DNA from 3 places in the Robertmurraya sp. DFI.2.37 genome. Region 1 is predicted to be linked to each of the others. Evidence: riboswitches for the same ligand, from Rfam matches in the RefSeq annotation. Region 1 holds a riboswitch; each other region holds the start of a gene.
The links. Region 1 has a riboswitch for cobalamin ahead of PZE06_RS04265 (ribonucleoside-diphosphate reductase subunit alpha). Riboswitches for the same ligand answer to the same signal wherever they lie in the genome.
Positions count from the first base shown of each region.

Region 2: it holds a riboswitch for cobalamin, as region 1 does, so the genes downstream of both, PZE06_RS10360 (ABC transporter substrate-binding protein) here and PZE06_RS04265 (ribonucleoside-diphosphate reductase subunit alpha) in region 1, are expected to answer to the same signal.
Region 3: it holds a riboswitch for cobalamin, as region 1 does, so the genes downstream of both, PZE06_RS17630 (methyl-accepting chemotaxis protein) here and PZE06_RS04265 (ribonucleoside-diphosphate reductase subunit alpha) in region 1, are expected to answer to the same signal.

Region 1 covers NZ_JARGEJ010000005.1:60,987-66,391, reverse strand. Annotated here, with positions in the region: gene PZE06_RS04275 (CvfB family protein) at 1-317, opposite strand, end outside; gene PZE06_RS04270 (YajQ family cyclic di-GMP-binding protein) at 445-936, shown strand; cobalamin riboswitch at 1,024-1,202, shown strand; gene PZE06_RS04265 (ribonucleoside-diphosphate reductase subunit alpha) at 1,363-3,642, shown strand; gene PZE06_RS04260 (ribonucleotide-diphosphate reductase subunit beta) at 3,777-4,817, shown strand; gene PZE06_RS04255 (flavodoxin domain-containing protein) at 4,814-5,257, shown strand; gene PZE06_RS04250 (alpha-amylase family glycosyl hydrolase) at 5,305-5,405, opposite strand, start outside.
Region 2 covers NZ_JARGEJ010000015.1:26,582-31,986, reverse strand. Annotated here, with positions in the region: gene PZE06_RS10370 (hypothetical protein) at 1-56, shown strand, start outside; gene sfsA (DNA/RNA nuclease SfsA) at 71-802, shown strand; cobalamin riboswitch at 936-1,146, shown strand; gene PZE06_RS10360 (ABC transporter substrate-binding protein) at 1,280-2,257, shown strand; gene PZE06_RS10355 (FecCD family ABC transporter permease) at 2,283-3,335, shown strand; gene PZE06_RS10350 (adenosylcobinamide amidohydrolase) at 3,328-4,797, shown strand; gene cbiB (adenosylcobinamide-phosphate synthase CbiB) at 4,794-5,405, shown strand, end outside.
Region 3 covers NZ_JARGEJ010000038.1:2,948-8,352, forward strand. Annotated here, with positions in the region: gene PZE06_RS17625 (1-propanol dehydrogenase PduQ) at 1-931, opposite strand, end outside; gene PZE06_RS17630 (methyl-accepting chemotaxis protein) at 1,461-3,509, opposite strand; adenosylcobalamin (AdoCbl) riboswitch at 3,989-4,139, opposite strand; gene PZE06_RS17635 (3D domain-containing protein) at 4,337-5,405, opposite strand, start outside.

The sequences.
Region 1 (5,405 bases):
AAATCCTCTTCCCCTAAAAGCATGTCCTTATTGATGCCAATATCTAAAAATACACCGAGTCCCGGCTTTGTATCACTAACCTTTGCCCAGCCGTACTCGCCCACCTTGATTTTCGGAATCGTTGATGTTGCTGAGGCTCGCCCATGGGAATCAGCATACAAGAAAACCTCAACTTCATCGCCCTCATTTAATTCAAGCTCCGTATCATTTTCATGCATTAGAACATCTTCTTCTCCGTCCGTTAAAAAGTAGCCAAACTGGGCATACCTTGCAACCGTTAAAGTTAATACCTGCCCTACATAATCATTTAAAGCCATTGCCATACACTCCTCTATTTTACACTTCATGCGAAAGTAGTCTTTCCGAAAGTTGTTTGAACTGCTATATTTTACTATAATGGAGCCTAGAAGGGAAATTATACATGTATTTAAAGGAGGGCTCATGATGGCAAAAGATAGCTCATTTGATATTGTATCAAAAGTAGATTTTTCCGAAGTGACGAATGCAATTAATATAACGATGAAAGAAATCTCCACACGGTATGATTTTAAAGGAAGCAAGAGTAAAGTAACCCTTGATAATGAAGAACTTGTCCTTGTATCAGATGATGAATACAAGCTCGAACAATTAAAGGATGTTCTCCTCAGTAAAATGATTAAAAGAGGCATTCCCATTAAGAATCTTGATTATGGAAAAATTGAAGGCGCGTCTGGAGGAACTGTAAGACAACGAGCAAAGCTTGTGCAAGGAATCGATAAAGAAAATGCCAAAAAAATCAATACTTTAATTAAAAATAGCGGTTTAAAGGTTAAAAGCCAAGTGCAGGATGATCAAGTTCGGGTTACAGCGAAAAGCCGCGACGACTTGCAAGCAATTATCGCTGCAGTAAAAGAAGCCGATTTATCAATCGATGTTCAATTTGTAAATTATCGCTAAAACGGTTGTCATTTTAAAATAGATCACTTATAATAAAACAATCTTACATATATAGTAAGTAAAACAACCATATACCACAATATATAGTATACAACCGATAAATTAGGTGTCTTAAATAGACTTAATAGGGAATCTGGTGAGAATCCAGAACTGTACCCGCAACTGTAAGTGTGACGAAATAGGAAAAGCCACTATCATCTCGATGGGAAGGACCTAAAGTAGGATGAAGCACAAGTCAGGAGACCTGCCTTTTTTATACGTCATTATCTTCTTCGGGAGTTGGGAAGGTAAAACGAAGGTGTTTAAGCAAAAAAGGCTTGTTCCTTTTCTACTAAATATCAGCGTTTTAACCCATCTTCATTTTTGAAGGTGGGTTTTTTAGTTACCTTTCTCTCTTCCGAAAAATTAAGGGAGAGATTTTGAACAATGAGTACAATCGCAACCAAAAATGAAAGGGTACTTGAAGCCCTGAAGAACACGGCAAAAAAATACAACCTAAATGTTACGGAAATTGAACAACAGCTGCTTACAACAGACGAACGTACTTCCAAGCAAACGGTTCTCCAATATGCATTAAATCATGTCGATATGATCGAACCAAACTGGACTTTTCTTGCTGCACATATGCTCCTGCTTGAGCTTTACGAAAAAGCGGCAACCTCTCGCAAGTATGAACCTAACGAAAAATATGGTGATTTCTTCCATCTTATTCAATACTTAAGCGATATTGGAATTTACTCAAACGATCTCCTTCAAGCCTACAGTAAGGAGGAAATTGAACAATTGGGACAAGAAATTGACCCAGATAAAGATTCCCTTTTTACATATATGGGATTATTTCTTTTAGCCGATCGCTATTTAGCAAAGGACTATCATCAAAATGTATATGAACTTCCACAGGAACGGTTCATGATCATCGCCATGACCTTAATGAAAAATGAAGAAAGGCAAAAGCGATTGTCGTATGTGAAAGAAGCATATTGGGCCTTAAGCAACTTGTATATGACCGTTGCTACACCAACTCTAGCAAATGCCGGTAAAAGCTATGGTCAGCTCTCCTCCTGTTTTATTGACACAGTGGACGACTCCTTAGACGGCATTTACTTAAACAACTGGGATATCGCTCGATTGAGTAAGGATGGCGGGGGTATCGGAATTTACTATGGAAAAGTAAGGGCGCTCGGCTCCGATATTAAAAAGTTTAAAGGAAATTCTTCAGGGGTCGTCCCTTGGATTCGCTTAATTAATGACACTGCAGTGAGCGTCGATCAGCTTGGTCAACGGCAAGGTGCTGTCGCCATTTATTTAGATATTTTTCATAAAGATATTATGAACGGCTTTTTAGATCTAAAAACAAATAACGGCGACGAGCGAAGAAAAGCGCACGATATTTTTACAGGCGTTTCCATTCCTGACCTTTTCATGAAAAAGATCGAAGAGGTCGATGAAAATGGAAAAAGTATTGGGGAATGGCACACCTTCTGTCCTCATCAAGTAAAACAAATGATGGGTTGGAAAGATGAAAACGGAAATCCACTTGGTTTAGAGGATTTTTACGACGAAACAGATGAAAAGTTTTTCACACAAAAATATGAGGAGGCTGTCAACCATCCACTTCTTCCCCGTAAAACATACCGGGCAATGGATATTATGGTTCGTATCATGGTTGCTCAGCTGGAAACAGGAACGCCTTACATGTTTTATCGCGATGAAGTTAATCGACAAAACCCGAATAAGCATGTGCTTGGACATGGACGTACAGCGATATTTTGCAGTAATCTGTGCACGGAGATTAGTCAGAACATGTCAGCAACTACGATTCAAAGCGAATTTACAGATGCAGATGGAAATATCGTAATAATTAGAAAGCCTGGGGACTTCGTCGTTTGCAACCTCTCCTCCATCCATTTGCCAAACGCGATCAGAGCGAATGTTTTAGAACGATTAATTGCCATTCAAATGAGAATGCTAGACAACGTGATTGATATAAATGATATTTCTGTCCACCAAGCTAAAGCAACGAACGCGAAATATCGAGCTGTCGGACTTGGAACCTTTGGTTGGCATCATCTCCTTGCCTTAAAAGGTATCGAGTGGGAATCAGTTCAAGCTGTTCATTATGCCGATGAAGTCTATGAGGACATCGCTTTCTACACGATTAAAGCATCGATGGAATTAGCGAAAGAAAAAGGAGCGTATTCCCTATTTAAAGGGTCTGAATGGGAATCAGGAGACTATTTTCAACGCAAAGGATATACAACGTCTAGATGGGCTGAGCTCCGGGAAAACATTCAAGCATTTGGGGTAAGAAATGGCTGGATGATGGCAGTTGCCCCTAATTCTTCTACAGCAAAAATCGGTGGCTCAACAGACGGTATCGATCCGCTCTATGCCCTCGAATATGCAGAGGAGAAGAAAAACTTTAAATTTAAGGTGACAGCACCAGATATAAATCATCAAACTTATTATTACTATCGTAAAGTTCGGCATGAACTTGATCAAAAATGGAGCATTAAGCAAAACGCTGCTAGACAGCGGCACATCGATCAAGCCATTAGTTTCAATCTTTATGTGCGCCACGATATTAAAGCAAAGGAGCTGCTTGAGCTTCATCTAGAAGCGTGGAAGTCTGGCATGAAAACAACCTATTATGTTCGCAGCACCTCACAAACTGAAATTGAAGAATGTGAAGCATGCCATAGTTAATAAAAAAGCATAAAGCATCATTAAATATCGCACCGCTGCATGACGAAATCTCCAGTTTCAAACTTAAATTGGAGACTTGTTCTGATAAAAATCTAATTTCAACAGTTAACAGCTAAAGAAGGGAGCCCTCTTTCATGACTAGCACTTTAAAAAAGATTAAATTATTAAATCCCGAATTTCCTAATAAAGCAACAGGCATTATTAACGGTAAAGCATCTGGTATCCTTAACTGGAATGATATCGCCTACCCACAAATGTATCGCATGTATCAAACACTGCTAGCAAATTTTTGGAAGGCGCAAGAAATAAATATGCAAGATGATATTAAGCAATGGGATCATTTAAGCTCCATTGAAAAGGACGTGTTTTTACGGGTCAACACGCAGTTGGCATCCTTAGATAGTCTGCAAACGCCAACGATGACACAAGTTATGGATTATGTAACCGACCCTAGCTTTAAAGCCATTTTTGCAGTTATAGCTCAACAAGAAGCGGTTCATAATGAATCCTATTCCTATATTTTAAGTTCACTTATTCCTTTAAGCGAGCAAATTGAACGTTTTAATCAAGCAAAGGATGATCCGATTGTCCGAAAAAGAAATGAAATCATTTTAATCGCCTATGAGAATTTCCGTCAGGAACCAACTCCACAGCATTTATTTCAACTAGCGGTTCAGTCGATTAATTTAGAAGGTATTTATTTTTACGCAGGGTTTGCCTTTTTCTATCATCTTGCTAGACAACAAAAAATGCTTAAGACAAGTACGATGATAAGCTATATTCAAAGAGATGAAATGCAGCATGCCTACTTTATTGCCCAATTCATCCGAATTTTGTTAACCGAAAACCCAGAGCTTAATACGCCAGAAAATATTCAATATGTTTATCATTCCATTTCAGACGCTGTTGAATTAGAGAAGGAGTGGGCCCGCTATATTTTAAAAGAAATTGAAGGAATCAATTTAGAAGAATTCGAAGGTTATGTTGAATATCTAGCAAATAAACGTTTTCGCCAATTAGGACTCGAAAACCATTATAGTGGTCGTGACAACCCAATGCCATGGATTCAAGTGTTTAGCGATGAAATGATGAATGAAACGAAATCTGATTTCTTCGAACAAAAATCAAGAACCTATACGAAAGTAACTGAATCGAATGGGTTTGATGAACTATGAAGCTAGCTATCGTCTATAGCTCCATCAGTGGCAATACGGAAGAGCTTGCACGTATAATTATGGAGCAGTTCAAGCAAAAAGGACTCGATATCTCTTGTTATCGAGTGGAGGATTTTCCATTACATTCACTCTTAACATTTGATGGCCTCCTGATTGGAACTTATACTTGGGGCGATGGAGAAGTACCGCTAGAAATGGTCCCATTACAGGCTCAGTTAGAGAGTGGTTCTTGGGAACATCTTGTCACAGGTGTGTTCGGTACCGGAGATAGTTTCTATCCCAAATTTTGCGGTGCTGTAAATGCCTTTCGCGACAGCTTAAAAGAGCGAACAAATCTTGCTGTTACATTAAAAGTGGAACTTTTACCACAAGACGTCGATATGGGAAGAATCGCAACCTTTGTTGAACGAATCATTGAGAGAATGAGCGTTCCCGCTTAACCTTAATAAAAAATGGAGAAAAACAGGTTAGTTTTTCTCCATTTTCTTTATTGTTTTCGAGCCTTCCTTTTGACAAGAATCAAAAAGACAATAAACAAAATAACGACACTTGCAGTAGCTCCAATAAACGGAAGATTGAGTCCTGATT
Region 2 (5,405 bases), on a different contig from region 1:
ATGCAAAGCTTGTTTTTGATAAAAAAACACGTGAATGGAAAATGTATGCAAGCTAGGAGGCGCTGAGGAAATGCAAAAGAAAAAAGAAAGCTTATGGCTGCCATTCCCCAGAGCGCTGACAAAGGCAACATTTATTGAAAGACCGAATCGCTTTATTCTCCACTGCCAATTGCCTGAAACAGACGAACTAGCCGTGGCTCACTTGGCTGACCCTGGAAGATTGAAGGAACTTTTACTACCAGGGAAAACAGTATGGCTTATGGATCATGAAAATCCTGCGAGAAAAACGAAGTGGACAGCGATGCTATGTGAAAATGAAACACATACAAGCCTTGTTTCCCTTCATACGGCTCTCCCGAACAAGCTTGTTGAGAATGGTCTTAAATCGGGGGGGTTAAATGAGTTTGCCGGCTGGTTTTATAAAAGAGCGGAATATAAGCTGAGTGATTCTCGCTGGGATTTCCTGTTAGAAAGTAAAGAAGGAAAAGAACTTCTTTTAGAGGTTAAGAGTGTAACGTTAGCAGAAGGAGAGAAAGGAATGTTTCCGGATGCCGTCACTGCAAGAGGAACGAAGCATGTGCGTGAGCTTACACAGCTCTCGAAACATTATGAAACGGCTATCCTTTTCATCGTTCAGCGCAACGATCTTTCCTATATGACCGCTGCGAAGCATATTGATCCAAAATTTGCTGAAGCTCTGAACGAAGCTAAATCTGCTGGAGTGAAGCTTTACGCACGCTGCTGTCACATCACTGTTAATGGGATTGAATTAGGGAATGCTATTCCGGTTGTATTGGAATAGTTCGCAATTTGTTAACTTTTCTTGAAGCAAAATAGTGTATAATTTAAGCAACGGAAAATTTCATACTTTTTGAGTGTATTTTCATTTAAACAAGATTGAAAATAACTCGTTTACAGTAATAGGTGTCTTTAAGGGAAATAAAGCTTGTTTAGGTGTCAGTTTTGACTCCAGATGTGAAAAATGGCAATTTTCTCTTAGACTTAAAAGGGAAGTTGGTGAAAATCCAACGCGGTCCCGCCACTGTTAATGGGAGCATGCTGCAAATACCACTGTACATCGGTATGGGAAGGAGCAGTTTTGCTATGACCATGAGCCAGGAGACCTGCCTATTTCAACTGCACCATAAACCTACGAGGATAGGGAGGTGTTTGGAAGCCATTTATTGTCAATGCTGCAAATCCAACATCTCCATTTCTTTATAGTGGAGATGTTTTTTTATGCTCACCAACAGACTACTTAATTTTGGAGGAAAAACAGATGAAGAAATGGTACTCAATTTTATTATTACTCATGTTATCAATAGGAATCTTAGCAGGTTGCGGAGAGTCTGAAACACCAGTAGAGGAAAACAATGCAGTCGAGGAAACAGAGGGAAGCGCGGAAAATGTCAATGAAGAAGCGTTTCCTGTAACGATCACAGATGCGATTGGTGAGGAGGTCGTAATTGAGTCTAAGCCAGAGAAAATTGTATCGTTAATTCCAAGCAATACGGAAATTGCCTTTGCTCTTGGTCTTGGAAACGAAATTGTCGGGGTTTCTGAGCACGATAACTTTCCTGAGGAAGTATATGAAAAGGAAATAATCGGCGGTATGGAAATGAATGTTGAGAAGATTATTTCCCTTGAACCGAATTTAGTCTTGGCCCACGCATCAAATGCTCATAATTCGACGGAGGGCTTACAGCAATTGCGTGATGCAGGCATTAAAGTTCTTGTTGTAAATGATGCTGCCACGATTAATGAAATATATGAGTCGATTGAAATGATTGGAACTGCTACAGGTGAACAGGAGAAAGCAGAAGAAATTGTCAATGACATGAAAACAAAGATTGCAGAAATAGAGGAAAAAGCTGCTGAAATCACTGAGACAAAATCAGTTATTGTTGAGGTCAACCCTGCTCCAGACATTTTTGTTGTTGGGAAAAATACTTTTATGGATGAGATGCTCACCCTTATTCATGCAGAAAACGGTGCTGGAGATTTAGAAGGCTGGGTAAATTTGGACGAGGAAGCTGTCATTGAGCGCAATCCGGACGTCATGATTACAACTTATGGATATTATACAGAAAATGCTGTCGATTTATTGCTTTCAAGAGAGGGCTGGCAGGATGTAGCTGCGGTGAAAAATAAGCAGGTGTATGATGTGCATTCAGATCTTGTAACTCGTTCTGGTCCAAGGCTTGCAGAGGGGCTTGAGGAGCTGGCAAAAGCGATCTATCCAGAAGTATTTGAGTAATCCTACTTAGTTTGGAGAGAAAACCATGAAAAGAAGGGGTCAACGAGCTTTTGCATATATAATCGCGATCGCTTTCTTGCTTATTGCGATATTATTAGGTATTTCCATCGGGACGGTTTCTGTTCCGATTGGAAATATCATACAGATCATCGGTGCTGAAATTTTCCGTTTTATTTCTATTGATCATATTGATCCGATGCAAACGAATATCGTATTAAGTATTCGTTTACCAAGAGTTATTTTGGCAGGACTAGTGGGGGCGGCTCTCGCAATTGCAGGAGCGGCCTTTCAAGGTCTTTTGCGGAATCCACTGGCAGATCCCTATACATTAGGAGTCTCTTCGGGGGCTTCAGTAGGTGCTGTTCTCACTTTGTTTTTTCAGTTTTCGCTCCCGTTTGTAGGAGCTTTTACTTTACCTTTACTCAGTATCCTTTTTGCGTTTTTAACGATATTTGTAGTGTTGGGATTTGCTCGGAAAATTGATAGAGCGATGAAAGTTGAAACGATTATTTTAACTGGAATTATATTCAGTTCTTTCCTAGGGGCATTTATTTCCTTATTAATCGCTTTGACAGGAGAAGAGCTGCGGCAGATTATTGGTTGGCTTCTTGGAAGTGTGTCGATGAGAGGCTGGAGTTATATACAAATTATTCTCCCGTTTTTTATTTTAGGCTCCATTATCCTCATTGCCAATAGCAAAGAACTTAATGCGATGTCTTTTGGAGAAGAGCGCGCCCAGCATTTAGGTGTGAATGTACAGAGAAGGAAGATGATTATTTTAATTGCTGGCTCCATTTTGACTGGTGCAGCGGTAGCTGTTTCGGGAACGATTGGTTTTGTTGGTCTTGTGATTCCTCATTTAACAAGAACGTTATGGGGGCCAGACCATACCCATTTACTCCCGTTATCCATTTTAACAGGGAGCGGATTTCTTATACTGGCTGATTTAGTCTCACGAACGATCATTTCTCCAATTGAACTCCCGATCGGAGTGATAACCGCGTTAATTGGCGCTCCAGCTTTCGGAATTATTTTAATGAAAAGACGAAGTGCGGAAAGAAGTGGATCAGATGCTTAAGGTAGAACAGCTTTCAGGTGGATACGCAAGAGAATTGATAGTGAAGAATGTCTCATTTCGAGTTGGAGAAGGGGAGCTATTTGGAGTGCTTGGACCAAATGGCAGCGGTAAGACGACTTTGCTGAAAATGATTTCGGGCATATTGCCTTTCCAGCAAGGAAGGATCACGATAAAGGGTCAGTCCATTAAAAGCTACACGATGAAGGAACTAGCAAAGATGATTGCGGTTTTGTCCCAGCATTCTTCACAAGCTTTTTCCTATACGGTGAAAGAGACGGTCTCCCTCGGTCGCTATGCCCACCAAGATGGGTGGTTTCGCTCTTGGAGTGATGAGGATGAACGAATCGTCCAAGAAGCAATGGGGCAAACGGGAATAGCCTCATTTCAGCATAAAAGCATTCAAGACCTTTCCGGGGGTGAGAGACAACGGGTTTTTTTGGCACAAGCTCTCGTTCAGGAGCCAGAAATTCTTCTGTTAGATGAACCGACGAATCATCTTGATCTTTCCTACCAAAAGGAATTGCTGGATTTATTAAAGAAATGGACAAGAGAAAAGGGATTGACCGTAGTTTCGATTTTCCATGACCTGAATCTAGCAAGCCTTTATTGTGATCGCCTTTTGCTCCTTGAAAATGGCGGTGTGCATTCAAATGATATTCCGAATGAAGTAGTGAAGGTGGAAAAAATAAAAGAGGTCTATCATACCGATGTTGAAAAGCATCCCCATCCCAGCATTCCTGTACCGCAAATGGTATTGTTGCCAAAGTATGGAGCGAATGAAGCAAATGTTGTTATTGAACCAAGTTATATGCAAATCAATAAGGAGTATATTTCTCTTCAATCGCCAATCCCGTTGCGCACCATGTCGTCGGGAGTGGTAGGTTCAGGGTTGGGCTGGCACCATACCTTTGTTAATCGTCATGTGGATAAAAGCTATGATTGCGCCGATCATCGTCAAGAAATGGGGCAATTTTTAAGGGAACGGGGCTTTGAACCGTCGGAGACAATCGGGATGATGACGGCGGTTCATGTTGAGGATGTTGCCTATAAATTGTTAAAGGTAGATGATTTCTCTGTACTTGTGATTGTGACGGCAGGAGTTGGCAATGCAGTCGATGCTTCGAAAAGTGTTGAGCACTCTTTTGAACTCATCCCTGGAACAATTAATACATGGATATTTATTAATGGGAAGCTGACGGAGGAGGCTTTTATCCAAAGCGTCATGACGGCTACAGAAGCAAAGGTAAAGGCAATGGAGAATCAAAAGGTAGTGGATATGGTTACGGGTACGATCGCCACTGGAACGTCAACGGATAGTATTCTTATTGCAGCAACGCAAACAGGGAAAGAGCTAGAGTTTGCTGGAACGATTACTCCACTTGGAAAGCTTATTAGTCAAGGTGTTTTTCAATGTACAACAGAAGCCGTTGAAAACAGTCGCAAAAGGAAGCAACAGCTATGATCAATCATTTGATTGCGTTAACGATTGCCGTTGTCATAGACGCCATTGTTGGAGATCCGCCAAAATGGCCCCACCCTGTGAAGTGGATGGGCGCTTTTATCTCCTTCCTAGAAAAGCGTTTGAATAAAAAGGATTCACCGCGGGTAAAAGGAGCCGTAATGGTGCTGTTGATCGTGCTCACTGTATTATTGGCAACAGCTAGTGTTGTGTGGCTGAGTTATCAAATACATGTGGTTGCAGGGATTTTAGTGGAAAGTCTATTCATTGCGACAACAATTGCTCGAAAAAGCCTGCAGGAAGCTGCTCTTGAAGTATACAAACCACTGCAAAAAGGTGATTTGCAAGAAGCGCGTGTAAAGTTGTCCTATATTGTGGGCAGGGACACGGAGAGGCTTGATGAAAGCGAATTAGTCAGAGGAACGGTAGAGACCGTAGCTGAAAATACAAGTGATGGGGTGACTGCTCCCTTGTTTTGGGCTTTTATTGGCGGTGCCCCATTAGCGATGGTGTATCGTGCGATTAACACATGTGATTCCATGGTCGGCTACAAAAATGAACGCTTTCTCCAATTTGGCTGGGCCTCTGCAAAGCTTGATGATCTCGTTAAT
Region 3 (5,405 bases), on a different contig from region 1:
CGATTCTACAATTTGTAGAGGAGAGACCCAGTATTTTTGCTAGTTTTGCATATTTTTTCGCAGCATGACTATAATGATGATTTGAAAAATCCTGTATATCAGCATTAAAATCGATAACAGTTGTTAAGAGGAGCGAATTCATTCTACCATGGGGAATATGAAAATGCGCTCCACTAGCATGGGCAATGCTATGATTAATACCAAGTCCGGCAATATTAAAGGCGATCCCCGCTAAACATGAGGCGTGATGCACTTTCTCCCTTGCTTCAAGATCGTCACCATTTTTATATGCCCTTGGTAAATACTCAAAGATTAATTGAATTGCTTTTTCCGCAAAGGCATCTGAAAAATCAGTAGCATTGATGGAGACATAAGCCTCGATACCATGGGTTAAAACATCCATCCCTGTATCTGCTGTTATAGCAGGAGGAACTGATTTCACTAAATTAGGAGCAAGTATTGCCTCTTGCGGTAATAATGAATCAGAAACAATAGGATATTTCAACTGTTTCTCTTGGTCAGTAATGACAGAAAATGATGTTACTTCTGTCCCTGTACCGCTTGTTGTCGGAATCGCAATTAGCTTTGGCTCTGTTTTTAGAATCGATAGTTTTATCGCGAAATCCTTGATGGCCTTTGCAGCATCAATTGTGGAACCGCCTCCGAAGGCGATAATAACACCAGGGTTTAATTCCTCGATTACCTTCACTCCGGAAACTACGGTCTCGATTGGTGGATCGGGTACGATCTCGCTAAAAACCTCAAAATCATTGTTCCTACCTTTCATACGAGCTAACACTTCATCCAACATCCCAGACTTTTCGATAAAAGGATCTGTGATTAAAAAAATATTTTCATTTGTTAGTTGCTCTAGGCGATCGAGAGCATCGTCTCCCATAAATATTTTCGTTGGTAAATAAAATTCCTTCACTTCTGTCTCTCCTTTCTAATCATCAAATGAAAAACACGCAGGGCATCTTCAAAACGATTCAAGTACAAATGATACCTGCTAGGGCTGAGATTTTTCGCAAATTCCTTCGTCATTCTTCAATAAATAAGACCCTTTCTTGACTTATCCCAAAAGTTTGCTCGGGTCCTCCCTGCTTGTGCTTGAGGTAAATACAATAATGGGAAGTAAACCTTCTTTTCTAAACTTGTTAAACGATATTGTAAGTAGAGCGATTTTGGGCTCATGTTCTGGGAACCAAAGCTTCACACGACTTTCATTATGAGTAAAGAGCAACACCAACATATAACAAAGCCAAACAAAAAAAGAGAAGCCTTACAGAAAGATGAACTCATCTTATCTATAAAGCTTCTCTGCTTTTTTCTACACGTCATTGTGTTCAGTTCAAGATTACTACTAAGATTTATTTTTGTCAAAGCTTATCACAAATTCGTAACGATTCCATCTGCATGTATGTTATCATTGTTGTTTTAAGAAGCTTGTCGCTTTAACATTATACTCGGAATTTGCTTATCGCTTCTTGTAATTCTTGGGCCATGCTGCTTAATACCGAGGCGGAAGCGGTGATATCCTCCATTGAAGCGTTCTGCTCTTCCGATGCTGCCGCTACATTCTGAATATTTTCCGCTGATTGTTTGGCAATATCTGATACCGCTTTAATCTCAGGAACCATATTTTGAGTGCTCGCTTGGACTTCATTCAAAATCGCTGAAACTTCCTTTGAATTATTAACAACATTCACGATCATTTGAACAATTTCTTTAAAAGTGTCTCCTGTTTTATAAACAAGTTCTATGCTATCCTGAACGGATTGTTTATTATCATTCATAGCGGAGACGGTTCTTTCTGTCTCATTTTTTATTTCTTGTATAATGTTGAAAATCTCTTTCGTTGCATCACTCGATTGCTCGGCTAGTTTTTTCACTTCATTTGCAACCACTGAAAAACCTTGGCCATGTTCACCAGCTCTTGCTGCTTCAATTGAAGCATTTAACGCCAGTAAATTGGTTTGCTCCGCAATATTTGAAATCATATCAACGATTTGAGTTACCTGGTTTGATTTTTCTCCCAATCTATCTACACTGCTTGCTGTTTCAGTGGTCGCTTGATGAACAAAGTCGATTTGTTTTAATGTATTGGCGACCACCTCACTCCCCGCATTCGCCTTTTTATTTGTTTCCGTTATTAATTTTGTAATTGTGGCAGTTGCATCCAGGGCCTCCTCAATGACATTTGATATTTCATTCGCCCGATTGGTTGAAATCGTTGTATTTTCAACTTGTTGTTCAGATCCTGTTGCTACATCCTGAACAGCCAACGTAATTTGCTCAGTAGCTTTGCTTGACTCCTCAGCGCTGGCAGATAACTGCTCAGAAGTAGCAGCAACCTGCTGGGACTGTAAACTAACTTTTTGAATAATTTCGGCCAAATTATCTTTCATTCGATTTAAATGCGCTGCCATTTGACCAAACTCATCCTGACTATTCGTCGTTAATGTATAACTCAAATCTCCATCTGCAATTTTTTCGGCCATTCCGTTTACATCGTTTATATTTTTTACAATCCATCTACTATAAAACAGAATAATGACAACTACGAGCGCCACTCCTATTAAACTTACAATCATTAAATTTCTAAATAATGAAGACAAAGAAGCGTATAATTCTTTATCTGGAACGACAAGGCCGATTGTCCAATCTGTAAGCGGTTCTTTTTTAAAAAACAGTGAATAATCTCCTGTCTGATCTTTAAAATGGAGAATTCCATCGTCGTTCTCAACTATTTGATTGCCTAATTTTGCAAGCGCTGTGTTCGGATCGTCTTGTATGTTTACTTGCATTGCCTTTTCAGCTTCAAGATCTGCTATATATGTCCCATTCTTATCTATTAAAAAGGAGTAACCGGTTTCCTCTACTTTCGTATCACGAATCATTTTTTGGATTTCACTTAAATCAATGTCGCCTGTAGCCACTCCCATGAAGTTATCCTGATCATCATAAAATGGAGCACTTGCTGTAACCATTGATACATCAACATTCGTATCTAAATATGGACTTGTAAATACAACACTTTGATCAGTATCCTTGACAATCGTGTACCAATCCTGCGCCGTATAATTGAACGCTGGATCACTGTACTCCTGAGTTGTTTTTATAGAACCCTCTTCCCAATAAGCAAATGCTGAGAAATGCTCAACGTCATTTTTATATTTGAACGGCTCAAAAAATATTCCACCACCGAACGTTGAATCATTTGACGGAATAGCATTTAATAACATTTCTTCATAGGTGTTTAAAGAGTAATCCTTTGGGGATATTTCAACTTGTCTCGCGATTAACTCTGGTATTTTACTATGTGCTACCAAGCTTTTTCCAATTGTCTCTGTAATACTCTCCAGTTGATTATTCATGCGCTCTTCAATTTGCTGCTCCAGTATATTTTTTGAACTGATATAAGAAAAAACAATTATTGCCCCTAATATGAGTAATAATAACGGCAGAATTAATGATAGAGTACGCATTTTCACACTTTTGAATTTCACTATTTTCCCCACTTTCTAAAAGTCATTTCATCTTCTTTAATCGATGTTTCTTTTTAACTTAAAATCATGGAGTTTTCATTAGGCTTGCCAATCCCCTTATATTACCACCTTCTTTTCGGCTGAACTTTGAGTTCTCCAATTGTGATAGACGGTTTAATAGTTTGGCCCCCTATGCACTATTTCGGTCTAAATTTACCATCATATTAAACAGGCAAATAGACCTATGCCTTTTAGTCTGCAACTAAAGGTAAATGATAATTTGCAATTGCGTGAAAATAAAAAAAAGAAGCTTTAATAGAAAGAATTTCTTTCCATAAAGCTTCTTTGCTTTGTTTACACGCCATTGTGCCTAACTCAACTTTACAATAAGGGCCCTTTTTCTGTCAATAATTTGACAGCTGGAAGCATCTTCACTTCATACAAACCACAACATTGTGATTTTAAACAAAAAGGCATAGTGAGGTTCTTTTCACTACGCCGTTAACAAAAAGATCCTACCTCGAGATCATTTTGTTTTTTCTACACGATCTTCAGATAAATGACCTGACTTAAGGCTAAACCTTTCACAGTGGCGGGACCGTGTTGGACTTTCACCAACTTCCTTTACCTGAAACCGTTATATTTTTGTTTATATTTTTATACTAACAAATTCATCCATAAAATTCATCTATAATGATCCGTTTTTCGCAAATCATTCATAAGTTTTTTCCTCCTCCATTTACACCCATACATCATTGCCGCTCCTGGTTGAAAAATGAACAGTTAATCAAACGGTCATATAAACTAAACGACGAGGGCGCTTTTTCTTAAAACGCCCTCGTCGTTTACTAATTTAATATAGAAATTTTAACTACTTTTCGTCCCCATCTTATTGCTTGAGCATCGTTTGGCATTAATACGTCAATTTTATGACCCTTAATGGCACCTCCCGTATCACCTGCGATCGCTTCACCATAGCCTTCCACCCATACTTTGGAACCGAGTGGAATAACAGAAGGGTCTACAGCGATTAATTTCATATTTGGATTCTTTCTAATATTATACCCCATATACGTTAATCCTGTTTTTGAACTTTCATGACTATAGGCAGTAGCGGTGACATACATGGTATTTTTAACGGTGCTATTTTCCTTTGGCGCCCTACTTTTAGCCTGTGTTTTATTTTGATTAACGACATTAGCTGTCTTAACTGCATTTTGACGTTCTTGTTTTAACTTGTTTTGAGCTTGAGTTAATTGTTTTTGAAAAAGTTCCTTCTCTTTTTCCGCGAGATGGATCTCGTTATTCACCGCATCATATTTTGCTTGAACAGCAGCCAATTCTTGTTGTCTTTTCTGCAAACTGTTATCCAAGGTTGTTTGACTAGCAGCTAATTCGGTATATTGTTTTTCCAATTTTTCTTCTTGTTGATCAATCGCTATTTTTTCTTCTTCAATCTTTGCAAGATCCGCTCTCTGTTGTTCTAGCAAATCTTTATCCGCTCCCAGGATCGTCGTAACTGCTGACACCCGTTCAAATAAATCAGTAATACTCTCAGCATTGAGTAGAATGGCTACAATCGCATTCACCTGATCATTATGCTGCAAAGAAACCAGCCGATCTTCCATTACTTCTTTACGGGTATGTACCTTATCCTGAAGCACAATGATTTCTTCTTTTTTATCTTCAATTATTTGTTTCGTTTTATTTATTTTTTCTTCAAGAGCATTGATCGTTTCAGTCGTCTTTACGATTTCCGTCTCGATGGCTTTCAACTCTTTTTGAACATTTTGCAGTTCAGCCGCTATTTCCTGCTTTTCAACTTTTTTTTCATTTATCTTTTCAGCATTTTGCTGAAGTTTGTTTTGACTAGAAGTGATCATTCCTTGACTTGTTTCTGCATTTGCCACAATACTT